3 regions of the Pseudomonas sp. R1-1 genome follow, and region 3 is predicted to be linked to each of the others. Evidence: predicted binding sites of a transcription regulator. Region 3 holds the regulator's gene; each other region holds the start of a gene.
What was found. Region 3 encodes FliA, which starts transcription of late flagellar genes. Its sites were predicted from a motif close to CTAAAGTTTNNNNNNNNNNNGCCGNTAA; they were not measured.

Region 1: the regulator FliA is predicted to act here: its motif matches at 2,215-2,242, upstream of J3P75_RS07255 (methyl-accepting chemotaxis protein).
Region 2: the regulator FliA is predicted to act here: its motif matches at 6,929-6,956, upstream of J3P75_RS06285 (flagellar protein MotY).

What each region holds. Positions count from the first base shown of each region.
Region 1 covers NZ_CP071663.1:1,571,227-1,582,044, reverse strand. Annotated here, with positions in the region: gene J3P75_RS07260 (PepSY domain-containing protein) at 1-182, shown strand, start outside; gene J3P75_RS07255 (methyl-accepting chemotaxis protein) at 478-2,100, opposite strand; gene J3P75_RS07250 (transporter) at 2,377-3,399, shown strand; gene J3P75_RS07245 (inorganic phosphate transporter) at 3,639-5,252, shown strand; gene J3P75_RS07240 (LysR family transcriptional regulator) at 5,377-6,273, opposite strand; gene J3P75_RS07235 (SDR family NAD(P)-dependent oxidoreductase) at 6,396-7,154, shown strand; gene J3P75_RS07230 (multidrug/biocide efflux PACE transporter) at 7,203-7,640, opposite strand; gene J3P75_RS07225 (LysR family transcriptional regulator) at 7,730-8,584, shown strand; gene J3P75_RS07220 (RNA polymerase sigma factor) at 8,820-10,049, opposite strand; gene J3P75_RS07215 (YciI family protein) at 10,042-10,386, opposite strand; gene J3P75_RS07210 (YybH family protein) at 10,427-10,818, opposite strand, start outside.
Region 2 covers NZ_CP071663.1:1,348,303-1,359,120, forward strand. Annotated here, with positions in the region: gene J3P75_RS06245 (hypothetical protein) at 110-400, shown strand; gene J3P75_RS06250 (molybdopterin oxidoreductase family protein) at 536-2,641, shown strand; gene grxD (Grx4 family monothiol glutaredoxin) at 2,741-3,082, shown strand; gene bfr (bacterioferritin) at 3,260-3,733, opposite strand; gene J3P75_RS06265 (bacterioferritin-associated ferredoxin) at 3,934-4,152, opposite strand; gene J3P75_RS06270 (peroxiredoxin) at 4,465-5,067, shown strand; gene rnt (ribonuclease T) at 5,142-5,819, opposite strand; gene pyrC (dihydroorotase) at 5,816-6,862, opposite strand; gene J3P75_RS06285 (flagellar protein MotY) at 7,023-7,937, shown strand; gene J3P75_RS06290 (argininosuccinate synthase) at 8,067-9,284, shown strand; gene J3P75_RS06295 (hypothetical protein) at 9,414-10,130, opposite strand; gene J3P75_RS06300 (response regulator transcription factor) at 10,638-10,818, shown strand, end outside.
Region 3 covers NZ_CP071663.1:4,447,630-4,458,447, reverse strand. Annotated here, with positions in the region: gene flhA (flagellar biosynthesis protein FlhA) at 1-1,669, shown strand, start outside; gene flhF (flagellar biosynthesis protein FlhF) at 1,681-3,021, shown strand; gene fleN (flagellar synthesis regulator FleN) at 3,138-3,968, shown strand; gene fliA (RNA polymerase sigma factor FliA) at 3,965-4,705, shown strand; gene J3P75_RS19950 (chemotaxis response regulator CheY) at 4,873-5,244, shown strand; gene J3P75_RS19945 (protein phosphatase CheZ) at 5,262-6,050, shown strand; gene J3P75_RS19940 (chemotaxis protein CheA) at 6,105-8,375, shown strand; gene J3P75_RS19935 (protein-glutamate methylesterase/protein-glutamine glutaminase) at 8,425-9,555, shown strand; gene J3P75_RS19930 (flagellar motor protein) at 9,555-10,295, shown strand; gene motD (flagellar motor protein MotD) at 10,311-10,818, shown strand, end outside.

The sequences.
Region 1 (10,818 bases), 2.9 Mb from region 3:
AATCGATGAACGCCGAGGCGCTTAAACTGCATCCGGGTGCGACCATTACTGACACCGACCTGGATAACCACTTCAACGGTTATGAGTATGAAGTTGAACTCAAGACCGCTGACGGCAAAGAGTTCGATGTGGACTTTGATGCAACTACCGGCAAGGTGTTGAGCAACAAGCAAGATACTTGATAGAGCGCTGGTAAAGAGCCGCACGATTTAACGATCGTGCGGTTTTTTTGTGGCTGGGGTTTGACGTGAGGTTTGGGGTGACTGGGAAATCGATTCCCCCTCACCCCAGCCCTCTCCCCCAGGAGAGGGAGCCGATTTGCGGGCCGCTCAAATCTGAGTTCGGCAAGTTTGGCGCAATTCACACATTCCCTGCGGTCAGTCCCCTCTCCCTCTGGGCGGTCCGACGTTTCGGGAGGGTTAGGGTGAGGGCCAAGCCATCACGCCGTAAAAACTGACACACCACGCCCCAAACCAATCAGGCACCCAACCGCGCCGTCACTTCATTCAACTGCCCCGACAGCCCATGCAGATTCTGGCTGGCACTCTCGGTGCGCTGCACGTTATCCAGATTGGTACTGGCAATCGCGGTGATTTCAGTCAGGTTGCGCGAGATGTCTTCGGCCACCGACGTCTGCTCCTCAGCCGCGGTAGCGATCTGCCGGTTCATGTCGCGGATCGCTTCCACCGCATGAGTGATGCGCTCGAGCATCGCGCCAGCTTGGGTGACTTGCTCGACGCTTTCATCGCTGCGCGCCTGGCCATTATCGATGGCGTGTGCAGCGTCCACCGCGCCGGTCTGCACGCTCTGGATGATCTGGTTGATTTCGATGATCGATTCTGCGGTGCGCTGTGCGAGGTTGCGCACTTCGTCGGCGACCACGGCAAAGCCACGTCCGGCCTCGCCAGCGCGTGCTGCTTCGATGGCGGCGTTGAGCGCGAGCAGGTTGGTCTGTTCGGCGATGCCGCGAATCACTTCCAGCACTTTACCGATGCGCCCGCTGTCGGCTTCGAGGCGGCGGATCACGGTGGCGGTGTTGGCGATTTCGCCGCGCATCTGGGTGATCGAATGGATGGTGGTCTGCATGACCTTCTCGCCCTGCTGCGCCGACTGATCGGCGTCGTCGGCAGCGCGAGCGGCGTCGGCGGCGTGGCGCGCGACTTCCTGGGCGGTGGCGGACATTTCGTTCATCGCCGTGGCCACTTGATCGGTGCGGTTGAATTGCTCGTTGGTGCCGCCGGCCATGGTCGTGGCGATGGCGTTCAGCTCACCGCTGGCGCTGTCCAGATCGCTGGCACTGCGCTGCAAACGGGTGAAGGTGTCGGCGAGGAAATCGCGCAAGGTGTTCGCTGCAGTGGCGAGGTTGCCCAGCTCGTCGTGCCGCTCGTTGGTCACACGCGCGGCGAGTTGGCCGCGACTCAATTGGCTCACATAGTCGATGAGTTTGCGGATCGGCTCGACCAGGTTGCGGTTGACCAGCCACAGGCTCAGCAGGCCGATCAGCAGCCCCGACGCGAGCATCACCAGCAAGCCGATCCAGACCGTGCGATCGGCGCCGGCACTGATCAATGCCGACTGCTCGGTACCCTGCTGGCGCAGTTCAGTCACCAGTTCGCTCATCTGATCGCTGGTCGCGCGGTCGACGCCTTTGACTGCCGCATCGCCTGCCGCCGGATCACCGCTGGCGGCGACGTAGGCATCGCGGCCCTTCTGGTAGGCCGCGCCGAGTTGGCGGTGTTCGTCACGCAGGCGTTCGATGCGGCTTTTCAGGCGCGGCTCGATGCCGCGCTGGCCGGCCAGTTCACCGAGGATTTTCTGTACGTCGCGCTGACGGTCTTCGAACTGCCCCCAGTACTTGGCCAGATCAGCCGGCTGCTTGCCGCGCAGCAAGACGTTTTTCCATTCCTGCACCTGCACCTTGAATTGCAGGTTGGCTTCGTCGATCAGTTGCGACGTGTGCAACGGACCGGCAAGCAACTGGCTGTAACTCCGTACGCCATTGGACAGGAAATGGAAGCAGGCCAGCGCGATCAACAGCACCGCCAGCAGACTGCCACTCAACAGGGCGAGCATTTGCGCTCTCAGGGATTTTTGCAGCATCGAAGGTACTCACGACAGGGGTGGAGCACGCCCGGAACGAGCGTGAAAAATGGCCGGACCTCCCTGTCGGCGAACCTTGGCTCAAAGCCAATGGCGCGCAACCTAACTCAGCTGAGATCGGCGTGCCAGAGCCCTTCTTGAGAATCTTCCGACAGCCGGTAAGGCATTGATTTGGCGCCGTTTTACTGTCACATAAATGTCATGTGACATTGCGATGATGCCGCTCAGGTGAATCTGTAAAACCCGCATCAGCCGCCCTCCTCGCAGCGAGCCGCCATGAACCACAGCCTCGATATCAGCCATCGCGATCCAGACCTGTTCGGTTTGCTCTATGGCTTCCGTTTTCTGCCCGGCGAACGCGGTCGCGAAGTCGATTCAGCGACGGCGTTGCGCTGTTTGCAGGACGACAGCGACAGCGGCGAATTCCTCTGGCTGCACCTGAATCTGGCCCACGCCGCCTGTGAGCGCTGGATGAAAAGTCATTTGCAGTTGCCGGAAGAATTTTTCGAAGCGCTGCATGAGGGCTCGCGTTCGACACGCATCGAGCATGTCGACTCAGCGTTGCTGGCGGTGGTCAACGACGTGGTGTTCAACCTCAGCAGCATGGTCTCCTCGGACGTGTCGACGCTGTGGGTTTGTGTGCGCAGCAAACTGATCGTCAGCGCGCGCCTGCAACCGCTGCACTCGGTGGACAAATTGCGCTCGTCGGTGAAGGCCGGCGAGCGCTTTCGTTCGCCGTCGGAATTGCTCGTGCACCTGCTGCGCGATCAAGGCGAGGTGCTGACGCAGATCGTGCGCAAGACCAGTTTGAGCGTCGATCAGGTCGAGGACGAATTGCTCTCTTCGCGGCTGTCGACCAACCGCGCCGAACTCGGCGCCAACCGCCGCGTGCTGGTGCGCCTGCAACGCTTGCTGGCGCTGGAACCGGGTTCGCTGCTGCGCCTGCTCAACCGCCCGCCGCCGTGGTTGCAGAAGGAGGATGTGAAGGAGTTACGCAAGTCCACCGAGGAGTTCGCGCTGATCATCAACGACCTCACCGCCCTCGGCGAGCGGATCAAGTTGCTCCAGGAAGAGATCGCCGCCAACCTCAACGAACAAAGCAACCGCACGCTGTTCACCCTGACCGTGGTGACGGTGCTGGCGCTGCCGATAAACATCATCGCCGGTTTCTTCGGCATGAATGTCGGCGGCGTGCCGTTATCGCAGGACCCACACGGGTTCTGGGTACTGGTCGCGCTGGTGGCGACGTTCACCGTGATCGCCGGGCGCTGGGCGTTTCGCAAGCGTGGGGATTATTGACCACATATTCCACCGTTCCCCTGTGGGAGCTGGCTTGCCAGCGATAGCATCAGGTCAGCCAACACCCATGTTGAATGTCAGTCCGCCATCGCTGGCAAGCCAGCTCCCACAGGGGACTTCGGCGTTCTTAAGATCAATGGTCAGACTAATCAGGCAAACACTGATCTGCCGCAGTCTCTCTGTAACATTCTGCAACGATCATGGGCGACATTCCTTCCCTCGCTGAGGATTGTCCGCTCATGGCTACTCCCTCCCTGACCGCCAGCCCCGCCTCTGCCGCCAGCGGCAGGCCGGCGCTGGACAAGAAACCCGGCCCGTTCACTTATGTGATCTTTTTCGCGGTACTGGCCATGGGCATGCTGTTCACCGCCTATAGCCTGATGCACGACATGCACGAACTCGGCACGGTGGTGACCACCTGGACGCCGTTTCTGCTGCTCGGCGTGGCGCTGCTGATTGCGCTGGGCTTCGAGTTCGTCAACGGTTTCCACGATACGGCCAACGCGGTGGCGACGGTGATCTACACCCACTCGCTGCCGCCGAATGTGGCGGTGGTCTGGTCGGGCTTTTTCAACTTTCTCGGCGTGCTGCTTTCCAGCGGCGCGGTAGCGTTCGGCATCATCGCGTTGCTGCCGGTGGAGTTGATTCTGCAGGTCGGTTCGTCGGCTGGGTTCGCGATGATTTTCGCTTTGCTGATCGCCGCCATTCTGTGGAACCTCGGCACCTGGTGGCTGGGGCTGCCGGCGTCGTCTTCGCACACGCTGATCGGCTCGATCATCGGCGTCGGCGTGGCCAATGCGCTGATGCACGGCCGCGACGGCACCAGCGGTGTCGACTGGGCGCAGGCAACCAAGATCGGTTACGCCTTGCTGTTGTCGCCGCTGGTGGGTTTCGGTTGCGCCGCGCTGTTGCTGCTGGCACTGCGCGCCTTCGTCAAGAATCGCTCGCTGTACAAGGCCCCCGAAGGCACCACGCCGCCGCCGTTGTGGATTCGCGGTTTGCTGATCGCCACCTGCACCGGCGTGTCCTTCGCCCACGGCTCCAACGACGGACAAAAAGGCATGGGCCTGATCATGCTGATTCTGGTCGGCACCTTGCCGATGGCCTACGCCTTGAACCGCACCATGCCGGAAGAACAATCGCTGCAGTTCGCCGCTGTGGCGCAAGTCACCCAGCAAGCGCTGGTGAAAAGCTCACCGCTGCCGGCACCGGCCGATCCGCGCCCGATCCTTTCCGATTACGTACGCAGCAAGGAAGCCACACCGCAACTGATTCCCGCCCTCGCCGCGTTGACCGGGCACATTGGCGAAGAAGTCAAAGGCTACGGTTCGCTGGCCAAGGTTCCGGCCGAAGCCATGGGCAACGTGCGCAACGACATGTACTTGGCCAGCGAAAGCATTCGCCTGATGGACAAGAACAAGGTTGGCAATTTCGACGCCGATACCAGCAGCAAACTCCAGTTGTTCAAACAGCAGATCGATAACGCCACGCGCTTTATTCCGCTGTGGGTGAAGATTGCCGTGGCCATTGCGCTGGGGCTTGGCACCATGGTCGGCTGGAAACGCATTGTGGTGACCGTCGGCGAGAAAATCGGCAAGACCCACCTGACTTATGCGCAAGGTGCCTCGGCGGAAACCGTGGCGATGCTGACCATCGGCGCGGCAGACATGTTCGGTTTGCCGGTCTCGACCACCCACGTGCTGTCGTCCGGTGTGGCCGGGACCATGGTCGCCAATGGCGGCGGGTTGCAGATGAAGACCATCCGCAATTTGCTGATGGCGTGGGTGCTGACCTTGCCGGCGGCGATCCTGCTGTCGGGCAGCCTGTATTGGCTGTTCACCCAGATCTTTTGAGCAATCGGGAATCCCTGTGGGAGCTAGCCTGCTAGCGATTGCAATCTGTCAGTTCATATCAATGGTGACTGACACACCGCAATCGCTAGCAGGCTAGCTCCCACAGTTTTATGAGTGGTGTCAGTCAGAGCGTCGACCGAACCACCTCCCCCAGCCAATCCATAAACACCCGCACCCGCAATGGCAAATGCCGTTGCCGCGCATACAGCAATGAAATCGGCATCGCCGGTGCGGTGTATTGCGGCAGCACGGTAACCAGTTCGCCGTTATCCAGATGCGGCTGCATGCCGGTGCGCGGTACCTGAGTCAGGCCAAAGCCACCGAGGCACGCCGCCTCGTAAGCATCGGTGCTGTTGACCGTGATGCTGCCGGCCATCGGCAATCGCCGCACCTCGCCGCCCTCCTCGTAGACAAAACCTTCCGAACGCGACCCCAGCACGCCGACGTAATGCACCAGCCGATGCTGCGCGAGATCCTCCAGGGTTTGCGGCACGCCGTAGCGTTCAAGGTACGCGGGGCTGGCGCAGTTGATCATCGAGAAGTCGCCGAGGTGCCGCGCCACCACCGATTGATCCGGTTGCGCGCCGACGCGCAGCACGCAGTCGAAGCCTTCGCTGAGCAGATCGACACGGCGGTCGGTGCTGCTGATTTCCAGTTGTAGATTCGGGTGCTGCTGCATGAACTGCGGTAGGCGCGGCATGACCAGACGCCGGGCGAGAATGTTCGGCATGTCGACACGGATGCGCCCGGTCAGCGAGGCCTCGTCCTGGCGGAACAAGCCTTCAATCTCGTCCATGTGCGACAGCAGATCCTTGCTGCGCTCGTACAGGACCATGCCGTCCTGGGTCGCTTGCACCTTGCGCGTGGTGCGCTGCAACAAGCGCGTACCGAGCAGGGCTTCCAGCGCCTGCACATGCTCGGACACGGTCGAGCGCGGCAGACCCAGGCTTTCGCCGGCGAGGGTGAAACTCGACAGTTCGCTGACCCGCACGAAGGTGCGCAGCAGTTCCAGTTTGTTCATTTTGGCGCCCCGCGATTGTTCGGCTGATCCGATCAGTGATTCCGCTTTCACTCTGTTTATCAGCTTGGGACGGATAAATAAACTTTGATCCATCCCCACTCAACGCAATCGGAGCAAGCCCCATGAACTGTAAAATCGCATTGATCACCGGCGCCAGCCGTGGCCTCGGCAAAAACGCCGCGCTGCACCTCGCCGCGCAAGGCATCGACATCATCGGCACTTACCACAGCCGCGCTGACGAGGCGCAAGCGCTGGTCAGCGAACTGCAAGCGCTCGGCGCCAAAGCGGTCATGCTGCAACTGGACGTTGGCCGCAGTGACAGCTTTGCCGATTTCGGCGCGCGGGTTGAGCAGGCCTTGCAGCACACTTTCGACCGTCAGCGCTTGGATTTTCTGGTCAACAATGCCGGGATTGGCGTGCACGCGTTGTTCACCGACACCACCCCGGAGCAGTTCGATCTGCTGATGAATGTGCAGTTGAAAGGGCCGTTTTTTCTGACTCAACAGTTGCTGCCGCTGATCAACGATGGCGGGCGCATCATCAATGTTTCCAGCGGCCTGACCCGCTTCAGCCTGCCCGGTTACGGTGCTTATGCAGCGATGAAAGGCGCGATGGAAGTGCTGACGCGTTATCAGGCCAAGGAGCTGGGCGCACGGCAGATCGGCGTGAACATTCTTGCGCCGGGCGCCATCGAGACTGATTTTGGTGGCGGTGCCGTGCGCGACAATTCGGCGTTGAATGCGATGGTCGCCAGCAACACGGCACTGGGGCGTGCCGGGCAACCGGACGATATCGGCGGCGCGCTGGCGCTGTTGCTGTCCGACGGCGGTCGGTGGATCAACGGCCAGCGTGTCGAGGCTTCCGGCGGCATGTTTCTCTGATTTGAAACGAAAAAAAATCGCAGCCTTCAGTGGCTGCGATTTTTGCGTTTAACCCTGACAGACGTTGCGCGATACGAAGCGCTCGCGCAGCACGTCATAACCCCAGTGATAAACGTAGGTGTACGGCAGGAAAAACAGCAGCACACCGATATCGAGCAGCAGCGCCTGCCACAGGCTGACCGACAGCCACCAGGCGATCAACGGCACGCCCATCACGATCAAACCGCCTTCGAATAGCAGCGCATGCACCACTCGCACCCAGGCGTTATGGGCAACGTTCAGACGCACCAGCACCTGATCAAAGAACCGGTTGAACACCACGTTCCAGCCCAGCGCCAGCAGCGCGATCAGCACGGTGACCGCGCCCATGTCGAGCAGCGGTTTTTGCAACAGCCACGCCAGCAACGGTGTGCAGATCAGGATCGCTAGCAGCTCGAAACCGATGGCCTGGAAAATACGTTCAGTGATGGATTTGTCGGCAGTCATGGTCGGGCTCCTTGGGTGAAGATGGTTGCAATGATCAATCCTCACACCGATACTTCATAATCAATAACCATCGATCAAGGCGATAGTTGATGATCTCGCAGGAAGTGCTGTTGGCGTTCGTGCAGGCGGCGACGCAAGGTTCGTTTTCCGCAGCGGCACGCAAACTGGGGCGCAGTCAGTCGACCATCAGCGCGGCGGTGGCCAGCCTGGAGATCGATCTGAATGTGGTGCTGTTCGACCGCAGCAGCCGCAAACCGACGTTGACCCCGGCCGGGCATGTCCTGCTGCAAAGGGCCGAGGCGATTCTGGCGGCGAGCAATCGTCTGGAAATGACCGCACGGCAATTGTCGCAAGGCGTCGAGCCGAAGCTGACGGTGGCGATTTCCGACACCTATCAGTCGTATCGATTCGAGGCGGCGCTGGTGGAGTTCGAACAGCGCTACCCGGACTTGCAACTCGAATGCCTGATCGCCGAATGCGAGGACTTGATCGAACTGGTCCAGCGCGGCCGCGCGCATCTGGCCTTCGCCGAAATGCAGGAAAATTATCCGCCCGACCTGGTGACCTCGACCGTGGCCGAACGCACCGAGATCGCCCTGTTCGTCAACCGCGAGCATGCGCTGGCAAAGCTTGAGCAGGTGGATCAGCAAATGCTGGAGGACCATCGCGAGTTGCGCCTGGCGACCATCGTCAATCCATATGACAGCCGCGGCAAAGGCCGGGTGTGGTCGGCGCCGAGCTATCTGATGCTGATGGAAATGGCCGAAAAAGGGTTTGGCTGGGCACCGCTGCCGCGCTGGCTGGCGCAGCGCTATGGCAATGAATTGCTGGTGGAACTGAACGTGCGCGGCTGGCCGAAACCGGTGTTTGTCGATGCGCTGTGGTCACGCCTTTATCCACCGGGGCCGGCGGGGAGCTGGTTGCTGGGGAAGATGCTGGAATAGTGGCGCTGCCAATCGCTAGCAGGCTAGCTCCCACAATGTCCGAGTCGTGCACAATACTCATGGACAACCTCGACACCTGTGGGAGCTAGCCTGATGCTGGAATAGTGGCGCTGCCAATCGCTAGCAGGCTAGCTCCCACAATGTCCGGGTCGTGCACAATATTCATGGACACCTTCGACACCTGTGGGAGCTAGCCTGCTAGCGATGAGGCCGGCACGGCCGGTGAGATCTCAGGTCAGTCCAATTCGCTCAGACGCCCTTCAATAAAACGCCGCTCAGGTTCTTGTCGAGTCAGCTCAAGAGCACGCAAATAGGCTATGCGCGCCTCATCCACACGCCCCAACTGCCGACAAAACTCCGCCCGCGCCGAATGCGCCAGGTGGTAATCCTGCAATTCGCCGCGCTGCAAAATCTCTTCAATCAGACTCAGCCCCGCCCCCGGCCCATCGCGCTTGGCCACCGCCACCGCGCGATTCAATTCGATCACCGGCGACGGCAGCGCCCGCAGCAGCACGTCATAAAGCCCGACGATCTGCACCCAATCGGTTTGCGCCGCGCTCGGCGCCTCGGCGTGTACCGCAGCAATCGCCGCCTGCAGAGAATACGGGCCGAACCGCCGGGTAGTCAGCGCGCGCTCGACCAGTGCACAGCCTTCGGCGATCAACCCGGCGTCCCACAACGCGCGATCCTGATCGTCGAGCAGCACCAGTTCGCCGCTCGGCGAGGTGCGTGCCGGTCGCCGCGATTCGTGCAGCAGCATCAGCGCCAGCAGCCCGATCACTTCCGGCTCCGGCAATAACTCCATCAACAGGCGCCCGAGGCGAATTGCCTCGCGTGTGAGGTCTTCGCGGGTCAGCTCATGGCCGATCGACGCCGAATAACCCTCGTTGAACACCAGATAAATCACCCGCAAGACGCTGTCGAGGCGTTCGGGCAACTCTTTCAGGCTCGGCACCTGATAGGGGATTTTCGCGTCGCGGATTTTGGCTTTCGCGCGCACGATGCGCTGGGCGATTGCCGCCGGCGCAGAAAGAAAGGCGCGGGCGATCTCCTCGGTGGTCAGGTCGCAGACTTCGCGCAAGGTCAGCGGCACTTGCGCATCCGCCGCCAGCGCCGGGTGACAGCAGGTGAAGATCAGGCGCAGGCGATCGTCTTCCACGTCTTCGCCACTCCAGTCGGCCTGTTCCAGTTCCTCCAGTTGCGCCAGCAGCAGCGGTTGCGAAGCCTTGAACCGCGCGCGCCGACGCAACACATCAATCGCCTTGAAGCGCCCGGTCGAGACCAGCCAGGTGCGCGGGTTGTCCGGCACGCCGTCGCGCTGCCAGCGCTCCACCGCAACGAAGAACGCCTCGTGCAAGGCTTCTTCGGCGAGGTCGAAATCGCCGAGCAGGCGGATCAGCGTTGCCAGGATCCGCCGCGAATCTTGGCGATAAACCTGCTCGACCCGCGCCCGCACGTCAGACATTCAACTGCCGCACCGGTCGCACTTCAACGCTGCCGACCCGCGCTGCCGGAATGTTGCCGGCGACCTGCAGCGCTTCGTTGAGATCCTTGGCGTCGATCAGGTAGAACCCAGCCAGTTGCTCCTTGGTTTCGGCAAACGGCCCGTCGGTGATCGACAGTTTGCCGTTGCGCATTCTGACCGTGGTGGCGGTCTGCACCGACTCCAGCGCTTCGGCGGCGACCATGCGTCCGCTGCCCTGGATCGACTCGGCGTAGGCCCAGCATTCGGCGTCTTCGGGGCTGTCGGGCGACGAATGCAGCAGGCGCTCGTCGCTGTAGACCAGGCATAAATACTTCATGGCGTTCTCCTGATTCGAACGGTTCAACTATGGCTGAAGATCAGGGTTGTACATCGAACAGGGTCGCGCCGCTCATCGGATCGAACGGCGCCGACCAATGCTCATGGGCGATTTTCCACGCTCCACCAACCTGCCGATAACAGGCGGTGACGCGCATCCAGCAGCTCTGGGTTTCACCTTTTTCGTTGGTCCCGCCGCAATTAGCGACCCAGTGGGCGAAGGCGATGGTGTCGGCGCTTTCGATGGCGATTTCCTGAAATTCGAAAACGTGCGGGCCGGGGCACATTTCCATGCACTCGACCCAATGCGCGCGGTACGCCGCTTTACCCTTGAATTGCAGGGCCTTGATCGCGTCGAACGAGACGATGTCATCGGCGTACAGGGCCATGACTTTTTCGACGTCCTTGGTCATCACCGCTTCGCGATAGGTGT
Region 2 (10,818 bases), 3.1 Mb from region 3:
TGAGGCGTGGGCGCGGCGGATTCTCTTGGTCGGATGTCCGGGCTGAAACATTTGCTAAAGCAAAGTGCTGGGTTATAAATAACATTCGAGCGACGCAGGAAGCCTCCGCATGGAATCGAAAGAACAACTGTTAATGGAACTGCTGGGCCACACGGCTCGCTCCTTGACCCACCTTACCGCGTCGGTCACCTCGATGTCGTTCGAACTGCTGCGCAGTGAAGACGAAGTGGTGAAGACGGCCGGTCGCCACATGATCGACCGCATGGCCACGATCAGCGCCGGGCTCGACGAGCACTGGCGCCTGATTGGCGAACTGACCGGCGTGCACGTCGCTCACGAGCAGATCGAAACCATTCAGGAAATCCAGCTGGCGCCGCCACCCCAGTTGCCGTCGAACTGACGGCTGCAGCGGTATCGGCTCGCCTGATAAGCCCCGATTCACAAGACGAACGTCGCTGGCGCCGTGGTGCTGGCGGGGCCATAGTTTTCTTCCCGCGGACGCGATCGCCCGCCCCGAACAAGACAGAGACTGGCCATGACCAAGACTCTCCATCACCGTGCCTGCCACCTGTGTGAGGCCATCTGTGGCCTGACCATCGAGACCACTGAAACCGATGGCCAGGTCGCGATCACTTCGATCAAGGGCGATGCCCTCGATACCTTCAGTCGCGGCCACATCTGCCCCAAAGCGGTGGCGCTGCAAGATATCCAGAATGACCCGGATCGCCTGCGCCAACCGATGCGGCGGGTCGGTAGCGAATGGCTGCCTATCGGCTGGGACGAAGCGTTTGCACTGGTGGCGTCGAAGCTGGCGGCAATTCAGGAGCGTCACGGGCAAAACGCCGTGGCGGTCTATCAGGGCAACCCGAGCGTGCATAACTATGGGCTGATGACCCACAGCAACTACTTTCTCGGCTTGCTGAAAACCCGTAATCGCTACTCGGCGACCTCGGTTGACCAGTTGCCGCATCACCTCAGCAGTTACCTGATGTACGGCCACGGCTTGCTGCTGCCGATTCCGGACATCGATCACACCGATTTCATGTTGATCCTCGGCGGTAATCCGCTGGCGTCGAATGGCAGCATCATGACCGTGCCGGATGTCGAGAAGCGCCTCAAAGCGATTCAGGCGCGCGGCGGCAAAGTGGTGGTGGTCGATCCGCGCCGCAGCGAAACGGCGGCGATGGCCGATCAGCATCTCTTCGTGCGTCCGGGCGGCGATGCGGCGCTGTTGTTTGGCGTGCTGAACACATTGTTCAGTGAAGGTCTGACTCGCGGCAGCCATCTGCCGGTCGACGGCCTCGACGAGGTGCGCGCTGCGGTGGCGACGTTCACGGCGGAGGCGATGAGCCCGTTGTGCGCCGTCCCCGCAGAGCAAATCCGCCAACTGGCACGCGACTTCGCTGCGGCGCCGAGTGCGGTGTGCTACGGACGCATGGGCGTTTCGACTCAGGCGTTCGGCACGCTGTGTCATTGGCTCGTGCAGTTGATCAACCTGGTCACCGGCAACCTCGACCGCGTCGGCGGTGCTTTATGCACCGAGCCCGCTGTCGATCTGGTGGCTTCGACTTCGGGCGGGCATTTCAATAAATGGCAAAGTCGCGTTTCCGGCCGTCCCGAATACGGTGGCGAGTTGCCGGTGTCGGCGCTGGCCGAGGAAATGCTCACCGGAGGCGAAGGGCAGATCCGCGCATTGATCACCGTGGCTGGCAATCCAGTGCTGTCGACACCGAACGGGCGGCAACTGGAGCAGGCGCTGGACGGGCTGGAGTTCATGCTCAGCATCGACCTGTACATCAACGAAACCACGTGCTACGCCGACCTGATCCTGCCATCGACCTCGGCACTGGAAAACGATCACTACGACACCACGTTCAATCTGTTTGCGGTGCGCAATGTCAGTCGCTTCAATCGCGCAATCCTCGCCAAACCTGAAGGTGCGCTGCATGACTGGGAAATCTTCGTCGGCCTCGCCAAAGCGTTTGCGGCGCAGACCGGCAAGGAACTGAAACCGACCATGCCGCCGTCGAAGATGATCGACATGGGCCTGCGCATGGGCCTTTATGGCGACGCGTCCGAACACAAACTGTCGCTGGCGACGTTGTTCGATCATCCGCACGGGATTGATCTGGGCGCTCTGCGGCCCAATCTGGCCGCGCGTATGAAAACCTCGAATCAGCGAGTCCAGGCCGCACCACCGCAAATACTCGCCGATCTTCAACGCTTCGCCGCATTGCAGGCACCCGCTATCGATCAACTGCTGATGATCGGCCGCCGCCACGTGCGCAGCAACAACTCGTGGATGCACAACTACCATCGTCTGGTGAAAGGCAAACCGCGTCATCAGTTGCTCATGCATCCGGCCGATCTCGCCAGTCGAGGTCTCAGTGACGGCCAGCGAGTACGCGTCAGTTCGCGGGTCGGCCAGATCGAAGTGGAAGTGCTCGGCAGCGAGGACATGATGCAAGGAGTGGTCAGCCTGCCGCACGGTTGGGGCCATGCGCGACCGGGCGTGCAAATGGCAATTGCCAGCGGCCAGCCGGGCTCGAGTGCCAACGACCTGACCGATGAATGCCAACTCGATGAGTTGTCCGGCAACGCGGCGCTCAATGGTGTGCCGGTGACGGTGGTGGCGGCCTGAGCATGTGTCTGTCGGGGAGACCGAGCAGCGCGCTCGGGATTCCGTTACAATGCGCCACCGTGCCGACCCATGAGTCGGAAAGTTCAGCCGAGGTGCTCCATGGATATCATCGAAACGATTAAAGAGCAGATTGCCAACAACACCATTCTGCTTTACATGAAAGGCTCGCCGAATGCCCCGCAGTGCGGCTTCTCCGCAAAAGCTGCGCAGGCTGTCATGGCCTGTGGCGAAAAGTTTGCGTACGTGGACATCCTGCAGAACCCGGAAATCCGCGCCAACCTGCCGAAGTACGCCAACTGGCCGACTTTCCCGCAACTGTGGGTTGGCGGTGAGCTGATCGGCGGCAGCGACATCATGACCGAGATGGCGCAAGACGGTTCGCTGCAGAGCACCATCAAGTCGGCTGTCGAAGCCGCTGCGGCGAACAAGTCCGAAGCTTGATCGCTTTTCTGTAGGAGCGAGCCTGCTCGCGATAGCGTTCTGTCAGTTGGTTGAAGTATTGACTGACCCACCGCCATCGCGAGCAGGCTCACTCCTACAACGCGCCAGGCAATAAAAAGCCCCGCACCTCCAAAGAGGGCGGGGCTTTTTAGTGTCTGGCGTTCAGCGGGCGCTGACTTACTCTTCGCCCATCTGCGATTGCAGATAGTTTTCCAGACCGATCTTGTCGATCAGGCCCAGTTGGGTTTCCAGCCAGTCGATGTGTTCTTCTTCGGACTCGAGAATGTCTTCGAGCAGTTCACGGCTGCCAAAGTCGGCAACGGTTTCGCAATGGGCGATGGCGGCCTTCAGATCGGCGTGGCCGGTCTTCTCGATACGCAGATCGCACTCGAGCATTTCGCGGGTGTGCTCGCCGATGTGCAGCTTGCCCAGGTCCTGCACGTTCGGCAGGCCTTCAAGGAACAGGATGCGCTTGATGAGCTTGTCCGCGTGTTTCATCTCATCGATGGATTCTTTGTATTCGTGCTTGCCGAGCTTGTTCAGACCCCAATCTTCATACATGCGTGCATGCAGAAAGTACTGATTGATCGCGACCAGCTCATTGGCGAGGATCTTGTTGAGATGCTGGATGACGGTAATGTCGCCTTTCATGATCGGAGTCCTGCCCTGTAATCGCGGTATATAAGGCGGAGTTTGAGCTTCACACTTATAAGTGTCAAACCTAAGTTATTGAATAATATATGAAAATTAATCGGAATAAGAATGTTTGTGTTCCGCGTCTTGACGCTAAGCGATTGATTTTCAGGCATAAAAAAACCGGACATAAGTCCGGTTCTCTGAATTTGGGCTGATCAGGCGGCGGTAAATTCTGCAGGGTAGGGAATCGCGGCCTGAGCAGTTTGCAGCTTGGTCAGGGTTTCGCGGACCACTTCCTTGGCCAGGCACGCGCATTTGCCGCACTGGCTGGCGACGCCGGTCGCCTGGCGAACTTCTTTATAGCTGCAGCAACCTTCATAGATCGCTTCGCGGATCTGTCCGTCGGTGACGCCAGTGCAGAGGCAAACATACATAAGTAAGAACCGTCGCTGGTTGTGACTCAATTGCGATGGATCTTAATGTTAACGAGAATGATTGTCAAAGTGCTTTGCGGAGGGTTTCGGTCTTATTTGGCCCATGACTGACGAACGGTGTTTGAGCGCCGTTTGCCTGTCCTTATAAATGCTCAACGGACGGCCGACGTGGAAAATCCGTTGAGGACAGGCGAAAAACGCAGTGTATGATGGTCGTCCCTTGCGAAGAGGGTTCGTGTCACAGGGCTGTCGCCTGAGGGTGGCAGGCTGGCCCGGACCCTGAACTTCAAGTCTTTACACCAGGAGATATCAATGAGCGTACTCGTAGGCAAACAAGCCCCTGACTTCACCGTCCCGGCCGTACTCGGCAATGGCGAGATCGTTGACAGCTTCACCCTGTCCTCGGCCATCAAAGGCAAATACGGCCTGGTGTTCTTCTACCCGCTGGACTTCACCTTCGTCTGCCCGTCCGAGCTGATCGCTCTGGACAACCGCATGGCCGACTTCAAGGCACGCAACGTTGAAGTGATCGCTGTGTCGATCGACTCGCACTTCACCCACAACGCGTGGCGCAACACCCCGGTCAACAATGGCGGCATCGGCCAGGTGAAATACACCATGGCAGCCGACATGAAGCACGACATCGCCAAGGCCTACGACGTTGAGTCCGAAGGCGGCGTGGCGTTCCGTGGCGCGTTCCTGATCGACGACAAGGGCGTTGTCCGCTCGCAGATCATCAACGACCTGCCGCTGGGCCGTAACATGGAAGAGCTGATCCGTCTGGTCGACGCGCTGCAATTCCACGAAGAGCATGGCGAAGTCTGCCCTGCCAACTGGAAGAAAGGCGACAAAGGCATGAACGCTTCGCCAGAAGGCGTTGCGGCTTACCTGACCGAGAACGCTGCTGCCCTGTAAGGCGCAACGTCGAGGTAAAAAAAAACCGGCCCACGTGGCCGGTTTTTTCATGCGCGGGATTTGATCGCTGACGATCAGTCGTCGAAGTCTTCCCAGCCGCCCATCTGCTTCCAGCGGTTGACGATGCCGCAGAACAGCTCAGCGGTTTTCTCGGTGTCGTAACGCGCCGAGTGCGCCTCGCGGCCATCAAAATCGATGCCGGCGGCCTGGCAGGCTTTGGCCAGCACGGTTTGACCGTAGGCCAGACCGGCCAGCGTCGCGGTGTCGAAACTGGAGAACGGGTGGAACGGGTTGCGCTTCATGTCCAGACGCGCAACTGCCGCGTTGAGGAAGCCCAGATCGAAGCTGCTGTTATGCCCAACCAGAATCGCCCGCTTGCAGCCGTTGGCCTTCAGCGCCTTGCGAATGCCGCGGAAGATGTCGGTCAGCGCGGTTTCTTCGCTGACCGCCATGCGCAACGGATGATCGAGTTTGATGCCGGTGAACTCCAGCGCCGCCGCTTCGACGTTGGCGCCTTCGAACGGCTCGACGCGGAAGAAGTAGGTGTGATCCGGGTACACAAAACCCTTTTCATCCATGGCGATGGTGGTCGCGGCGATCTCCAGCAAGGCATCGGTGGCCGCGTTGAAGCCTCCGGTTTCTACGTCGACGACAACCGGCAGGTAGCCGCGAAAACGTGCTGCCATCGGATGACGGGAACCGCCGCCGCCATTTTGACCGTCCAGCTCGTCGTCGAAATGCTCTTCACTCACGCGTGTTCCTCCAGCAGGCGCCAGCGCAGTTTTTCACCGGCGCGCAGCGGGATAACGGTCAGCTCGCCGAAAGGCAGGCTGGTCGGGGCGGTCCATTCTTCACGAACCAGGGTGATGCGATCGGTGTTTACCGGCAGGCCGTAGAAGCGCGGGCCGTTGAGGCTGGCGAAGGCTTCGAGCTTGTCCAAAGCGTTACGCTGTTCGAACGCTTCGGCGTACATCTCGATCGCGGCGTACGCGGTGTAGCAGCCGGCGCAGCCGCAGGCGGCTTCCTTGGCGTGCTGGGCGTGCGGGGCCGAGTCGGTACCGAGGAAGAACTTCGCGCTGCCGCTGGTGGCCGCATCGAGCAAGGCTTCCTGATGCGTATTGCGCTTGAGGATCGGCAGGCAATAGAAGTGCGGCCGAATCCCGCCCACCAGCATGTGGTTGCGGTTGTACAGCAGGTGATGCGCGGTGATGGTCGCGCCGACGTTGACCGAAGCCTCGTTGACGAACTGCACGGCGTCACCGGTGGTGATGTGTTCGAACACCACTTTCAGCGTCGGGAACCGCTCGACGACACGGCGCATGTGTTCGTCGATGAAAATCTTTTCGCGGTCGAACACATCGACGTCGCCACGGGTGACTTCACCATGGATCAACAGCGGCATGCCGACTTCGGCCATGGCTTCCAGTGCCGGGAAAATCTTGTCGATGCTGGTGACACCGGAATCGGAGTTGGTGGTCGCACCGGCCGGGTACAGCTTGGCGGCATGCACGAAACCGCTGGCCTTGGCTTCACGAATTTCTTCGGGCTGGGTGCGGTCGGTGAGGTACAGCACCATCAGCGGCTCAAAGCGACTGCCGGCCGGGCGGGCAGAGAGGATCCGCTGGCGATAGCCGTCGGCTTCAGCGGCGTTGCGCACCGGTGGCACCAGGTTGGGCATGATGATCGCGCGCCCGAAGGTGCGAGCCACATCGGCAACGGTATTGGTCAACACGGCACCATCGCGAAGATGAATGTGCCAGTCGTCGGGACGCAGCAGGGTCAGGCGGTCGGACATGGGGGGCTTCCAGGCGGGTCAAACTGAGGCGAATGCTACCGGAAAAGACTCTTGCAGGCACCCGCTATCAAGTTTTGCGGCAAGCGTCCGATATCCCGAAGGTATGCCGTAAACATTGTGTGAATCGGTGTTTGTGTTTCACAAGCCAATGGAGCCTCCCGTGCGCCAGCGTTATCTAGCCTTGCTCAGTGTGTTTGCCAGCCTCCCTGCGATGGCGCTCACCTACCAGACACGTCTGGAGAACATTGAGTGGACGGTCGCCGGCGACAAGTTCGAGTGCCGTCTGACCCAGCCGATCACCGATTTCGGTTCGGGCGAGTTCGTGCGCAAGGCCGGCGAGCAGGCGATCTTCCGCCTCAACGCCTACAACGCCATGCTCGGCGGCGGTTCGGCGACCTTGCTGGCGGCCGCTGCACCCTGGCAGCCGGGGCGTGGCGACATCAATCTGGGCAGCGTGCGGCTGGGCAGCGGCAATGTCCTGTTCAACAGTTCGCAGTCGCAGGCCGGCGGGCTGATCAGCGGCCTGCTGGACGGTCGCAGTCCGGTCGTGCGCCGTGCATCGGGCGATGGCCGGGTCTCGGAAGTGCGTCTGCTGCCGGTCAAGTTCAGCAAGGCCTTCAACGATTATCAGACTTGTGTGGCGAAGTTGTTGCCGCAGAATTTTGACCAGATCAAGCAATCGCAGATCGGCTTTCCCGGCGAAGGCGTTGATCTCGACCCGGCTGCCAAAGCCAAACTGCAAGTGATGCTCGAATACATGAAGGCTGACCCGTCGGTGAACCACATCGAACTCGACGGCCACTCGGACAACAGCGGCAATCGCCTGACCAACCGTGAACTGTCGCGCCGCCGAGCGCTGGCGGTGGTTGACTTCTTCAAGGCCAATGGCATTCAGGAGTCGCAGATCACTGTGCGTTTCCATGGCGAGCAGTATCCGATTGTGCCGAACACCAACAAAGCCAACCGGGCGAAGAATCGTCGCGTCAACGTGAAACTGGCGCGCGTCGCACCGACGACAGCCCCGGCTCCGACGCCACAAGCGGGTACGCCAGCCACTGCTGCGGCGACTTCCTGACTCGCCGGTCATCGTCGCGCTCTCGACAGATTCTGTCGCTTTGTCGTCTTAAGCTGTCGCGCCTCTGTAAATTATCGCGTTGGAGCGGTAGACTCCCCGGCTTTCCGTAGAACCCCGTGGAGTGATGGCATGGCGGACGTAAACAAGGTCGTTCTGGCGTATTCCGGCGGCCTGGACACTTCGGTGATCCTCAAGTGGCTGCAGGATACTTATAACTGTGAAGTGGTGACCTTCACCGCCGACCTCGGTCAAGGCGAAGAGGTCGAGCCGGCCCGCGCCAAGGCCCAGGCCATGGGCGTCAAAGAAATCTACATCGATGACCTGCGCGAAGAGTTCGTGCGTGATTTCGTCTTCCCGATGTTCCGCGCCAACACCGTTTACGAAGGCGAGTACCTGCTGGGTACTTCCATCGCACGTCCGCTGATCGCCAAGCGCCTGATCGAAATCGCCAACGAAACCGGCGCCGATGCCATTTCCCATGGCGCCACCGGCAAGGGCAACGATCAGGTGCGTTTCGAGCTGGGCGCCTACGCGCTCAAGCCAGGCGTGAAAGTGATTGCCCCTTGGCGCGAGTGGGACCTGCTGTCCCGCGAGAAGCTGATGGACTACGCCGAGAAGCACGCAATCCCGATCGAACGTCACGGCAAAAAGAAATCGCCGTACTCGATGGACGCCAACCTGCTGCACATCTCCTATGAAGGCGGCGTGCTGGAAGATACCTGGACCGAGCACGAAGAAGACATGTGGAAATGGACCGTCTCCCCGGAGAACGCTCCTGACAAAGCGCAATACCTGGAATTGACCTACCGTAACGGCGACATCGTTGCGCTGGACGGCGTTGAAATGACTCCGGCCACCGTGCTGGCGACGCTGAACAAGATCGGTGGTGCTCACGGTATCGGCCGTCTCGACATTGTCGAAAACCGCTATGTCGGCATGAAGTCCCGTGGCTGCTACGAAACCCCGGGCGGCACGATCATGCTGCGCGCGCACCGCGCCATCGAATCGATCACCCTGGACCGCGAAGTCGCTCACCTCAAAGACGAGTTGATGCCGAAATACGCCAGCCTGATCTACACCGGTTACTGGTGGAGCCCGGAGCGTCTGATGCTGCAGCAGATGATCGACGCGTCGCAGGTCAATGTGAACGGCGTTGTGCGCCTGAAGTTGTACAAAGGCAACGTGATTGTCACTGGCCGCAAGTCCGACGATTCGCTGTTCGACTCCAACATCGCGACCTTCGAAGAAGACGGCGGCGCTTACAACCAGGCCGACGCGGCGGGCTTCATCAAGCTCAACGCGCTGCGCATGCGCATTGCTGCCAACAAGGGTCGCAAGCTGTTCTGAGTCTTGCACTCTGACGCGCAATGAAAAGGGCGGCCTTGTCTTTGAGACAGGGTCGCCCTTTTTGCATCAATGGGTGGCTGCTCCGACCGAGCATTTTTCCAGGCACCGGCGCGTGGCAGTGGCTCATTTTCAGACTGTTCCCAGACGCGTCACCGCTTGTGAGCAGAGGTTATAGACGATGCACAGCGTTTTGCCGGAGCCTTTCTTGATTTGCCTGGCTTGCAGCAGCGCATGCTGGGTAAGCAAGACATCCGATACGTGATTGGAAAGAAATACAATCACTCGCGCCGTTTTGCGATCAAGGTTGCGGATGTTGTCCAGAATCGTCGCCAGTTCCTTCGCCGCATCGACATCCCGCGCATCGATCAGATGCAAATGACTGACCCACGCCGGCAATTGAATATTGTGCTGAACGATCTGACTGGATTTCGCATCGCTATTCGTCGGCGGATCTGCCGCATTGTGGACTTTGCACGAATCTTTGCGCTCGACACTGCCGGACTCGCTGAGGACGATGCAACTCGATAGCCCGAATGTACCCTGATCGCAGGGTTCAGCAGACGATGTGTTTCGCTTGCTGTCGCGTTCATTGCTATCTATCACTTTAAGGAAGTTCTTGTCTTTATCAAAGTCTGACGGTGAATACAGGGAGCGATAGTTGAAGTTTAGGGTGATAAAGAAAAGAAACAGCAAGTAGAAAGGAAAGCTTATAAGGAACCACACATATATCTCCCTGTCCTTATTGTCTAGAAAAGGCAGGGAAACCGCCGCGGATGTTTCCGAGATGGCTGCAAATATGGCAATTACCGTCATTGGATTGGCGATCTTGTTTTTTAGTTTGATCATCTTTGTGCTCTTTGTTTTGATCTTTCTCATGGTCAATGTTTGTGTTGGTTGAGTTGTTTTAGTTGGGCTTTGTGCGTTCATATTTATAGAAAAAATATTGCCTTGGGTATAAATATCTTGTTTCAAGTGTTTATGTATCGAGGGGTTTTTCGCTAGCCGTATAAGCGACGGCTTCTGCATGTGTGCAATTGTTAAGGCATATGTTTCACAGTTCGGATCAGGCGGCTTCAAGCGGCGTTGGAACGCAGGTAGAGATCGCGATCAATCCTGCTGCCGATGCTGTCAGACGCACCCTGAAACAAAAGTAAAGGCGAAATCTTGCCGTAGGCCAAACAGCCAAAAGCGTTAGATGTTTAGGAAGTTAGCGATTTTTTGTAGGATTAATCCGCGATCGCTGTAGGGGATGTCTCTCGATGCAAGTGCGTGTCAACCCTGGCATGCCATGGAGCAAGTGACTGGGCTATTGTGCGTGTTCTAAAAATTCGAACAGCGAAACTGGACTTGCCCATGAATAAAGTGCTGATCGTGGATGATCACCCTGTCATTCGTCTTGCGGTGCGTATGCTAATGGAGCGTCATGGCTACGAAGTCATCGCAGAGACGGATAACGGTGTGGATGCGTTACAACTTGCTCGAGAGCAAATGCCGGATATTGTCATTCTGGATATTGGCATTCCGAAACTTGACG
Region 3 (10,818 bases):
CTTCACCCTCGATGCGATGCCCGGCAAACAAATGGCGATCGACGCCGACCTCAACGCCGGCCTGATCGATCAGGCCCAGGCCAAGGCGCGCCGCCAGGAAGTCGCGCAGGAGGCCGAGTTCTACGGTTCGATGGACGGTGCCAGCAAGTTCGTCCGCGGTGACGCCATCGCCGGCCTGCTGATTCTGTTCATCAACCTCATCGGCGGCATGGCCGTCGGTATCTTCCAGCACAACATGGGTTTTGCTGACGCCGGCAAGGTGTACGCCTTGTTGACCATCGGTGACGGTTTGGTGGCGCAATTGCCATCACTGTTGTTATCGACAGCGGCGGCGATCATGGTGACCCGTGCTTCCGGCTCGGAAGACATGGGCAAACAGATCAATCGGCAGATGTTCGCTTCGCCGAAAGCGCTGGCCGTGGCCGCAGGTTTGATGGCGGTGATGGGCCTGGTGCCGGGCATGCCGCACTTCTCCTTCCTGAGCATGGCCGCGCTGGCCGCGGGCGGCGCCTACCTGTTCTGGAAAAAGCAGAACGTCGCCAAGGTCGTGGCGCTGGAAGAGGTCAAGCGTCAGCAGGAACTGCTGCCGTCGCCGGCCCGCGCCATGGAAACCAAAGAGCTGGGCTGGGACGACGTGACGCCCATCGACATGATCGGCCTGGAAGTCGGCTACCGCCTGATTCCGCTGGTGGACCGCAATCAGGGTGGGCAGTTGCTGGCGCGGATCAAGGGCGTGCGCAAGAAGCTCTCGCAGGATCTGGGCTTTCTGATGCCGACCGTGCACATCCGTGACAACCTCGACCTGGCGCCGAGCGCCTATCGCCTCACGCTGATGGGCGTGATCCTGGCGGAAGCCGAGATCTACCCGGATCGCGAACTGGCGATCAACCCGGGCCAGGTCTACGGCACGCTCAACGGTATCAACGCCAAAGATCCGGCTTTTGGCCTGGAGGCGGTGTGGATCGAAATCAGCCAGCGCGCCCAGGCGCAGTCGCTCGGCTACACCGTGGTCGACGCCAGCACCGTGGTTGCGACGCACTTGAACCAGATTCTGTACAAGCACTCCAGCGAGCTGATCGGCCACGAAGAAGTCCAGCAACTCATGCAGTTGCTGGCCAAGAGCTCGCCGAAACTGGCGGAAGAGCTGGTGCCGGGTGTGGTGTCGCTGTCGCAGTTGCTCAAAGTCCTGCAAGCGTTGCTCGCCGAACACGTGCCGGTGCGCGATATCCGCAGCATCGCCGAAGCCATCGCCAACAACGCCGCCAAGAGTCAAGATACCGCCGCGTTGGTGGCCGCCGTGCGGGTCGGCGTATCCCGTGCAATCGTCCAAAGCATTGTAGGCACTGAGTCCGAGCTGCCTGTGATCACCTTGGAACCAAGGTTGGAACAGATATTGCTCAATAGTCTGCAGAAGGCAGGACAAGGCTCGGAAGAGGGTGTTCTGCTGGAGCCAAGCATGGCCGAGAAGCTGCAACGTTCGCTCATCGAAGCGGCGCAGCGTCAGGAAATGCAAGGTCAGCCGGTGATCCTGTTGGTCGCCGGCCCGATCCGCGCGATGCTCTCGCGCTTTGGCCGCCTCGCCGTCCCCGGACTGCATGTGCTGGCCTACCAGGAAATACCGGACAACAAGCAAGTGACCATCGTTGCGACAGTAGGGCCCAACGGCTGAGGTAGTGGTTTATGCAAGTTAAGCGTTTTTTCGCCGCCGATATGCGTCAGGCCATGAAGCTGGTTCGCGATGAGCTGGGCGCTGATGCCGCCATCATCGGTAACCGCCGCATTGCCGGCGGCGTCGAGTTGACGGCAGCACTGGATTACAAATTGTCGGCGCTGGCGCCACGGGTTCCGAACATGGAACTCGAGGACGAGCTGCGCAAGACCCAGTCGCGCATCGTCACCGCACAGGCCGAATTGAGCCTGCGTGGCGAAGCCGACGGCAACACCAATCAGCAGTTGTTCGCCGGGCTGCCGTTGACGGCCGGCCTGCCGCTGACCGCTGCCGAACCGTTGACCGAGCCGACCTACGCTGCACCGGCGCGTCCGGCCGCAGCGCCTGCGCAGGCTTCGGCGGGCGTCGATCCGCGTGCGCTGGATTCGATGCGTTTTGAGTTGAACAGCCTGCGCGAACTGATGGAAGTGCAGCTCGGCACGCTGGCCTGGAATCAGCTGCAGGGCAGCCGCCCGGCGCAAGCCAATCTGTATCGCCGTTTGCAGCGCATTGGCCTGTCGGGCCCGCTGTCGCGCGATCTGCTGGCGATGATCACCGATATCGAAGAGCCGCGTCAGGCCTGGCGCATGTTGCTCGCGCATCTGGCGCGGATGATTGCCGTACCGGAAGTCGAGCCGCTGGAAGAGGGCGGTGTGATTGCGATGGTCGGCCCGGCGGGCATGGGCAAGACCACCACGCTGGCCAAGCTGGCGGCGCGTTATGTGCTCAAGTACGGCGCGCAGAATGTGGCGCTGGTGAGCATGGACAGCTTCCGCATCGGTGCGCAGGAACAACTCAAGACCCTGGGGCGCATTCTCAATGTGCCGGTGACCCACGTCGATCCGGGCCAGTCGCTGGTACAGGCGCTCGATCCGCTGCTGCGCAAGCGCGTGGTGCTGATCGATACCGCCGGCCTGCAGGCCAGCGATCCGGCGCTGCGCATGCAGCTGGAAAGCCTGGCCGGGCGGGGCATTCGCTCAAAAAATTATCTGGTCCTGGCAACCACCAGCCAGAAACAGGTTCTAACCGCCGCTTATCATAGTTACAAGCGTTGCGGGCTGGCCGGCTGCATTCTGACTAAACTGGATGAAACAGCCAGTCTTGGTGAAGTGTTGAGCCTGGCGATCAGTCATGAATTGCCGGTCGCGTACCTGACCGATGGCCCACGGATTCCGGATGATCTGCATCTGCCGCGCCGTCATCAACTGGTCAGCCGCGCCGTCAGCGTGCAAATGCAGGAAGAACCCAGCGAAGAAGCCATGGCTGACATGTTCGCTGATATCTATCACAGCCCGACCAAGCAGGTTGGCTGAGGTAATCATGAACAGTTTTTGTACCTACATCGATGGTCTGCCACGCATTGTTCCGATCCGGAACGCGCAGCCAGTAATGTGGCCTCCGTCTATGCAAGACAAGGTAAAGAAATAACATGGGCAGCATGCATCCCGTACAGGTGATCGCGGTGACCGGCGGCAAAGGTGGCGTCGGCAAGACTAACGTGTCAGTGAACTTGTCGCTGGCGCTGGCAGAGCTTGGCCGTCGGGTCATGCTGCTGGACGCCGACCTCGGTCTGGCGAACGTCGACGTTCTGCTGGGGCTGACCCCCAAACGCACGCTGGCCGACGTGATCGAAGGCCGCTGTGAACTGCGCGACGTGCTGTTGCAGGGCCCGGGCGGGATTCGCATCGTGCCGGCGGCGTCCGGCACGCAGAGCATGGTCCACCTGAGCCCGGCGCAGCACGCCGGCCTGATTCAGGCGTTCAGCGACATCGGCGACAATCTCGACGTGCTGGTGATCGACACCGCTGCGGGCATTGGGGACTCGGTGGTCAGTTTCGTCCGCGCCGCGCAGGAGGTGTTGCTGGTGGTATGTGACGAGCCGACCTCGATCACCGACGCCTACGCACTGATCAAATTGCTCAACCGCGATTACGGCATGAACCGCTTCCGCGTCCTCGCCAACATGGCGCAGAGCCCGCAGGAAGGGCGCAACCTGTTCGCCAAGTTGACCAAGGTCACGGACCGTTTCCTTGACGTCGCCCTACAATATGTCGGCGCCGTCCCGTATGACGAAAGCGTGCGCAAGGCCGTGCAGAAACAACGCGCCGTCTACGAAGCCTTTCCACGCTCCAAATGCGCCCTGGCTTTCAAGGCCATCGCGCAGAAGGTCGACACCTGGCCGCTACCGGCCAACCCGCGCGGCCATCTGGAGTTTTTCGTCGAGCGTCTCGTGCAGCAAACCGCAGGGCCTGTGATATGACCGCCAGTGGCATGAATCTTTACAAGAAGTCGGCGCGTGACGCGCAGTACGAGTTGATCGAGCGTTACGCGCCACTGGTCAAGCGCATTGCCTATCACTTGCTGGCACGGTTGCCGGCCAGTGTGCAGGTCGAAGACCTGATCCAGGCCGGGATGATCGGCCTGCTCGAAGTGTCGACCAAATACGACGCCAGCAAGGGCGCCAGTTTCGAAACGTACGCGGGCATTCGAATCCGCGGCGCGATGCTCGATGAAGTGCGCAAAGGGGACTGGGCGCCACGCTCGGTCCACCGCAATACCCGGATGGTCAGCGACGCGATTCGCTCGATTGAAGCTAAAACCGGCCGTGACGCTAAAGATCACGAGGTTGCGGCCGAACTCCAATTGAGTCTCGACGATTATTACGGGATTCTGAATGACACTTTGGGCAGCCGCCTGTTCAGTTTCGACGACCTCTTGCAGGACGGCGAACACGAAGGGCTGCACGAGGATGGCGCCAGTGCTCATATGGAGCCGTCACGCGATCTGGAAGATGAACGCTTCCAGGCCGCGCTGGCGGACGCGATTGCCAATTTGCCGGAGCGTGAGCGACTGGTGTTGGCGCTGTACTACGACGAAGAGCTGAACCTCAAGGAAATCGGTGAAGTCCTTGGCGTCAGTGAATCGCGGGTCAGCCAGTTACACAGCCAGTGCGCGGCCCGTTTGCGGGGGCGTTTGGGGGAGTGGCGAGCGCGCTGAAGGCAGTGTGGGGACACTGCGAAACGAGGCTGGTGCGGTGATGAACGGCGCCGGTCTCGATCCGTTGTGCTCCAGACAAACTTTAAGTGCTGCGCCAATTGATTGAAGTGGCGCGTCCAGGTGCTGGGCGCGTTTAAGACTGCTTGGAGGTCGAATTGAACAAAGACATGAAAATCCTCATCGTTGATGACTTCTCAACGATGCGGCGGATCATCAAGAACCTGCTGCGCGATCTTGGGTTCACCAACACCGTCGAGGCCGATGATGGCGTAACCGCCATTCCGGTCCTCAACAGCGGCAGCATCGACTTTCTGGTAACGGACTGGAACATGCCGGGCATGACCGGTATCGACCTGCTGCGCCACGTGCGCGCCGATGAAAAACTCAAGCACCTGCCGGTGCTGATGGTGACCGCTGAAGCCAAGCGCGAGCAGATCATCGAAGCCGCTCAGGCCGGTGTGAACGGCTACGTGGTCAAACCTTTCACGGCTCAGGCGTTGAAAGACAAAATCGAGAAGATTTTCGAACGCATCGGCTGAGAACGCGCGGGGGAGCTATGGAGCATAACGAATCTTCACAGGGCGATTTTGAATCGACCCTGAAAAAACACGCGGTCGAACTGGTCGAAAGCCTTGAAAAGGGCAGGTTCGGCGACGCGGTGCAACTGATCCATGAGCTCAATCAGACCCGTGACCGTGGCCTGTATCAGGAAGTGGGCAAGCTCACGCGTGAACTGCACAGTGCGATCGTCAATTTCCAGATCGATCCGCACATGCCGCAGGCCGAGGAAGTGTCGCAAATCACCGACGCCACCGAACGCCTGGGCTATGTGGTCAAGCTGACGGAAGCCGCGGCCAACCGCACCATGGATCTGGTGGAAAGCGCCACACCGGTGGTCAACAGTCTGGCCGATGAAGCCCAGACGTTGAGCGCCGATTGGGGTCGCTTCATGCGTCGCGAGGTCGGGGCTGAAGAGTTCCGCGAGCTGGCGCGCCGGGTCGACGGTTTTCTGTCACGCAGCAGCACGGACAACCGTGCGGTGTCGAGCAATCTCAACGACATCCTGCTGGCCCAGGATTACCAGGACCTCACCGGTCAGGTGATCAAGCGCGTGACCCAACTGGTCACCGAAGTCGAAAGCAATCTGCTCAAACTCGTCCTCATGGCCAGTCAGGTCGACCGCTTTGCGGGCATCGAACATGACCGTGCTGCGATGCTTGCCGAAAAAGATCCACAAAAACATCTCTCGCAGGGTGAAGGTCCGCAGATTCATGCCGATAAACGAGAAGACGTTGTGTCCGGTCAGGACGATGTGGACGATTTGTTATCCAGCCTTGGATTCTAGAGTTTCGGAATTTCGGGTTTTTTGGGTTTTTAGACCTGTAGGAGCACCCCATTAATGAGCTTCGGCGCCGATGAAGAGATCCTTCAGGATTTCCTGGTTGAGGCCGGCGAGATTCTTGAGCAACTGTCCGAACAACTGGTCGAGCTGGAAAGCCGCCCGGATGACGCAGACCTGCTCAACGCAATTTTTCGCGGTTTCCACACTGTAAAAGGGGGCGCCGGCTTCCTTCAGCTCAATGAGCTGGTGGAGTGCTGTCACATCGCCGAAAACGTGTTCGACATCCTCCGTAAGGGTGAGCGTCGCGTTGATGCAGAACTGATGGACGTCGTGCTCGAAGCACTGGACGCGGTGAACAGCATGTTCAGCGAAGTCCGCGAGCGTGCACCGATCACCGCCGCCACGCCAGAACTGCTGGCCGCGCTGGCGCGTCTGGCCGAGCCGCAAACCGCTGACGAAGCCCCGGCTTCGCCAGTGGCTGAGATGATCGAGGAACTGGTCGTCGAAGGCGACGCATCCGGCGACATCACCGATAACGAATTCGAGCAGTTGCTGGACTCGCTGAACGCCGTCAAGGCCGAAGCCGAAGCCCCGGCCGCTGCGGCCCCTGCGCCGGCCGCCGATGTGCCGGCCAGCGATGAAATCACCGACGCCGAGTTCGAGTCGTTGCTCGATCAGTTGCACGGTAAAGGCCAGTTCGCGGTTGACGCGGTAGCGCCGACTGCAGCGGCTCCGGCCGCACCGGCCAAGGGCGACAGCTCCGATATCACCGACGATGAATTCGAAGCGCTGCTTGATCAGTTGCATGGCAAGGGCAATTTTGCTGTCGATGCGCTGGAATCGGCTATCGCCTCGGCACCTGCAGCCGCCGCCCCGGCCGCCGCCGCAGCCGGCAGCGACCTGATCAGCGATCACGAATTCGAATCGCTGCTCGACGAATTGCACGGCAAAGGCAAGTTTGACGCCAGCGCCGCAACGGCTGGCTCCGCATCAAGCGTGGCCACGCCGGCCGCCAAGGCTCCGGCTGCCGCTGCTGCTGCGCCAAAAGCTGCGCCGAAGCCTGAGCCAAAAGCCGAAACGCCAAAACCCGCCGCCGCGGCTGCACCGGCCCCAGCCCGTGCGCCTGCCTCGCCACCGCCTGAAAAACCGGCGAGCGAAGCCGAGACCACCGTACGTGTCGACACTGCGCGTCTGGACGAGATCATGAACATGGTCGGCGAACTGGTGCTGGTGCGTAACCGTCTGGTGCGCCTGGGCCTCAACAGCGGCGACGAAGCCATGTCCAAGGCCGTGTCGAACCTCGACGTGGTCACCGCTGACCTGCAGACCGCCGTGATGAAGACGCGGATGCAGCCGATCAAGAAGGTCTTCGGGCGCTTCCCGCGTCTGGTTCGCGATCTGGCGCGTCAGCTCAAGAAAGAGATCAACCTGGAACTGGTGGGTGAAGAAACCGACCTCGACAAAAACCTTGTCGAGGCCCTGGCCGACCCGCTGGTCCACTTGGTGCGCAACGCCGTCGACCACGGCATCGAGTCGCCGGAAGAACGCGAAGCGTCGGGCAAGGCCCGTGGCGGTCGTGTGGTGCTGGCGGCCGAGCAGGAAGGCGACCATATCCTGCTGTCGATTTCCGATGACGGCAAAGGCATGGACCCGAACGTGCTCCGTGCGATCGCGGTAAAACGCGGCGTGATGGACAAGGACGCGGCCGATCGCCTGAGCGATACCGAGTGCTACAATTTGATTTTCGCCCCGGGTTTCTCGACCAAGACCGAGATTTCCGACGTGTCCGGCCGCGGTGTCGGCATGGACGTGGTGAAGACCAAGATTTCCCAGCTCAACGGTTCGATCAACATCTACTCGACCAAGGGCCAGGGCTCGAAGATCGTCATCAAGGTGCCGCTGACCCTGGCGATCATGCCGACGCTGATGGTCATGCTTGGCAACCAGGCGTTTGCGTTCCCGCTGGTCAACGTCAACGAGATCTTCCACCTCGACCTGTCGACCACCAACGTCGTCGACGGTCAGGAAGTGGTGATCGTGCGCGACAAGGCGCTGCCATTGTTCTACCTCAAGCGCTGGCTGGTCAGCTCCGCCGCTCACGAAGAGCAGCGTGAAGGCCATGTGGTGATCCTTTCGGTGGGCACTCAGCGGATCGGCTTCGTCGTCGATCAACTGGTCGGTCAGGAAGAAGTGGTCATCAAGCCATTGGGCAAAATGCTGCAGGGCACTCCGGGCATGTCCGGCGCCACCATCACCGGTGACGGCCGCATTGCACTGATTCTCGATGTTCCAAGCATGCTCAAGCGTTACGCCACAAAGCGTATTTGAATCCGGGGCGGCGGGGCGCTGACGTCCCGCTGCACCTAATGGAGTGTTTATGGCAGTCAAAGTCCTGGTGGTGGACGATTCGGGGTTTTTCCGCCGCCGCGTCTCGGAAATTCTTTCTGCGGACCCGAGCATTCAGGTGGTCGGCACTGCAACCAACGGTAAAGAGGCGATTGATCAGGCGCTGGCGCTCAAGCCGGACGTGATCACCATGGACTACGAGATGCCGATGATGGACGGCATCACGGCGGTGCGGCACATCATGCAGCGCTGCCCGACCCCGGTGTTGATGTTCTCTTCGCTGACACACGAAGGCGCGCGGGTAACCCTCGATGCGCTGGACGCCGGCGCGGTGGATTTCCTGCCGAAGAATTTCGAAGACATCTCGCGCAATCCCGAGAAGGTCAAGCAACTGCTCTGCGAAAAGGTTCACAGCATTTCGCGCAGCAACCGTCGTTTCAGTGCCTACAGCGCTCCGGCGCCTGCCGCTGCGCCAGCACCGACGCCTGCTCCGGCGGCGCCGAGCTACAGCAGCCACAGCAGCCCTGTTCCGGCACGTCCGGCGCCTGCACCCGCGCGCGCCTCGGCGGCCAGCGCTGCGTCTGCGGCACCGAAACGCAAAGCCTACAAACTGCTTGCCATCGGTACATCGACGGGCGGCCCGGTCGCGCTGCAACGTGTATTGACGCAATTGCCAGCGAACTTCCCGGCGCCGATCGTGCTGATCCAGCACATGCCGGCGGCGTTCACCAAGGCTTTTGCCGAACGCCTCGACAAGCTCTGCCGCATCAGCGTCAAGGAAGCCGAGGACGGCGACATCCTGCGTCCGGGCCTGGCGTTGCTGGCACCGGGTGGCAAGCAAATGATGATCGACGGCCGTGGCGCGGTGAAAATCCTCCCGGGCGACGAGCGTCTGAACTACAAGCCGTGCGTCGACATCACTTTCGGCTCGGCGGCAAAATCCTACGGCGACAAAGTGTTGGCGGTGGTACTGACCGGCATGGGCGCCGACGGCCGCGAAGGTGCGCGTCTGCTCAAGCAGGGCGGCAGCGCGGTGTGGGCGCAGGACGAGGCCAGTTGCGTGATCTATGGCATGCCGATGGCCATCGTCAAAGCTGATCTGGCCGACGCGGTCTACAGCCTCGATGACATGGGTAAACACATCGTCGAGGCGTGTCTCTGATGGATGTTCTCAGCCTTATCGGTCTGATCATGGCGTTCGTCGCCATCATCGGCGGCAACTACCTTGAAGGTGGTCACCTCGGCGCGCTGGCCAACGGCCCGGCGGCGCTGATCGTGCTCGGCGGCACCGTCGGCGCGGCGCTGCTGCAATCGCCCATGAGTGCGTTCAAACGCGCCATGCAGATTCTCGCGTGGATCTTCTTCCCGCCGCGGGTGGATCTGGCTGGCGGCATCGACCGCGTGGTCAACTGGAGCCTCACCGCGCGCAAGGAAGGCTTGCTCGGGCTCGAAGGCGTCGCCGATGCCGAACCCGACGCCTACTCGCGCAAAGGCCTGCAATTGCTGGTCGACGGTGCCGAACCGGAAGCCATTCGCAGCATTCTCGAAGTGGATTTCTACACCCAGGAATCCCGCGATATCGAAGCGGCCAAGGTCTTTGAAAGCATGGGCGGCTACGCGCCGACCATCGGCATCATCGGTGCGGTGATGGGCCTGATTCACGTCATGGGCAACCTGGCTGATCCGTCGCAACTGGGTAACGGCATTGCCGTGGCATTCGTCGCAACGATCTATGGCGTGGCCAGTGCCAACCTGATCCTGTTGCCGGTGGCCGCCAAGCTGAAGTCAATCGCGTTGCGGCAGTCGCGTTATCGCGAAATGTTGCTGGAAGGAATCCTGTCGATCGCCGAAGGTGAAAACCCGCGCTCTATCGAGTTGAAGCTTCAGGGCTTCATGGATTGATGGGGGTAATGGACCATGGCTCGTCGCAGGCACCAGGAAGAACACGTTAACCACGAGCGCTGGCTCGTGTCGTACGCCGACTTCATCACATTGCTGTTCGCGTTCTTCGTGGTGATGTACTCGATCTCGTCGATCAACGAAGGCAAGTACAAAGTCATTTCCGAAGCGCTGATCGGGGTGTTTACCGACTCCGATCGCTCGCTCAAACCGATCCCGATCGGCGACGAGCGGCCGAAAACCGTGACCCCGGCCAAGCCGCTGGTCAAGGATGCCGAGCAGGTCGACGCCGGTATCGCCGGCGCCAGCGATCCGCTGAAAAGCATTGCCGATGACATCAGCGCTGCGTTCGGTGACTTGATCAGCTCCAATCAGATGACCGTGCGCGGCAACGAACTGTGGGTCGAGATCGAACTCAATTCCAGCCTGTTGTTTGGCAGCGGTGATGCAATGCCGAGCGACATCGCGTTCAACATCATCGACAAGGTCGCAGCGATCCTGAAACCGTTCGACAACCCGATCCACG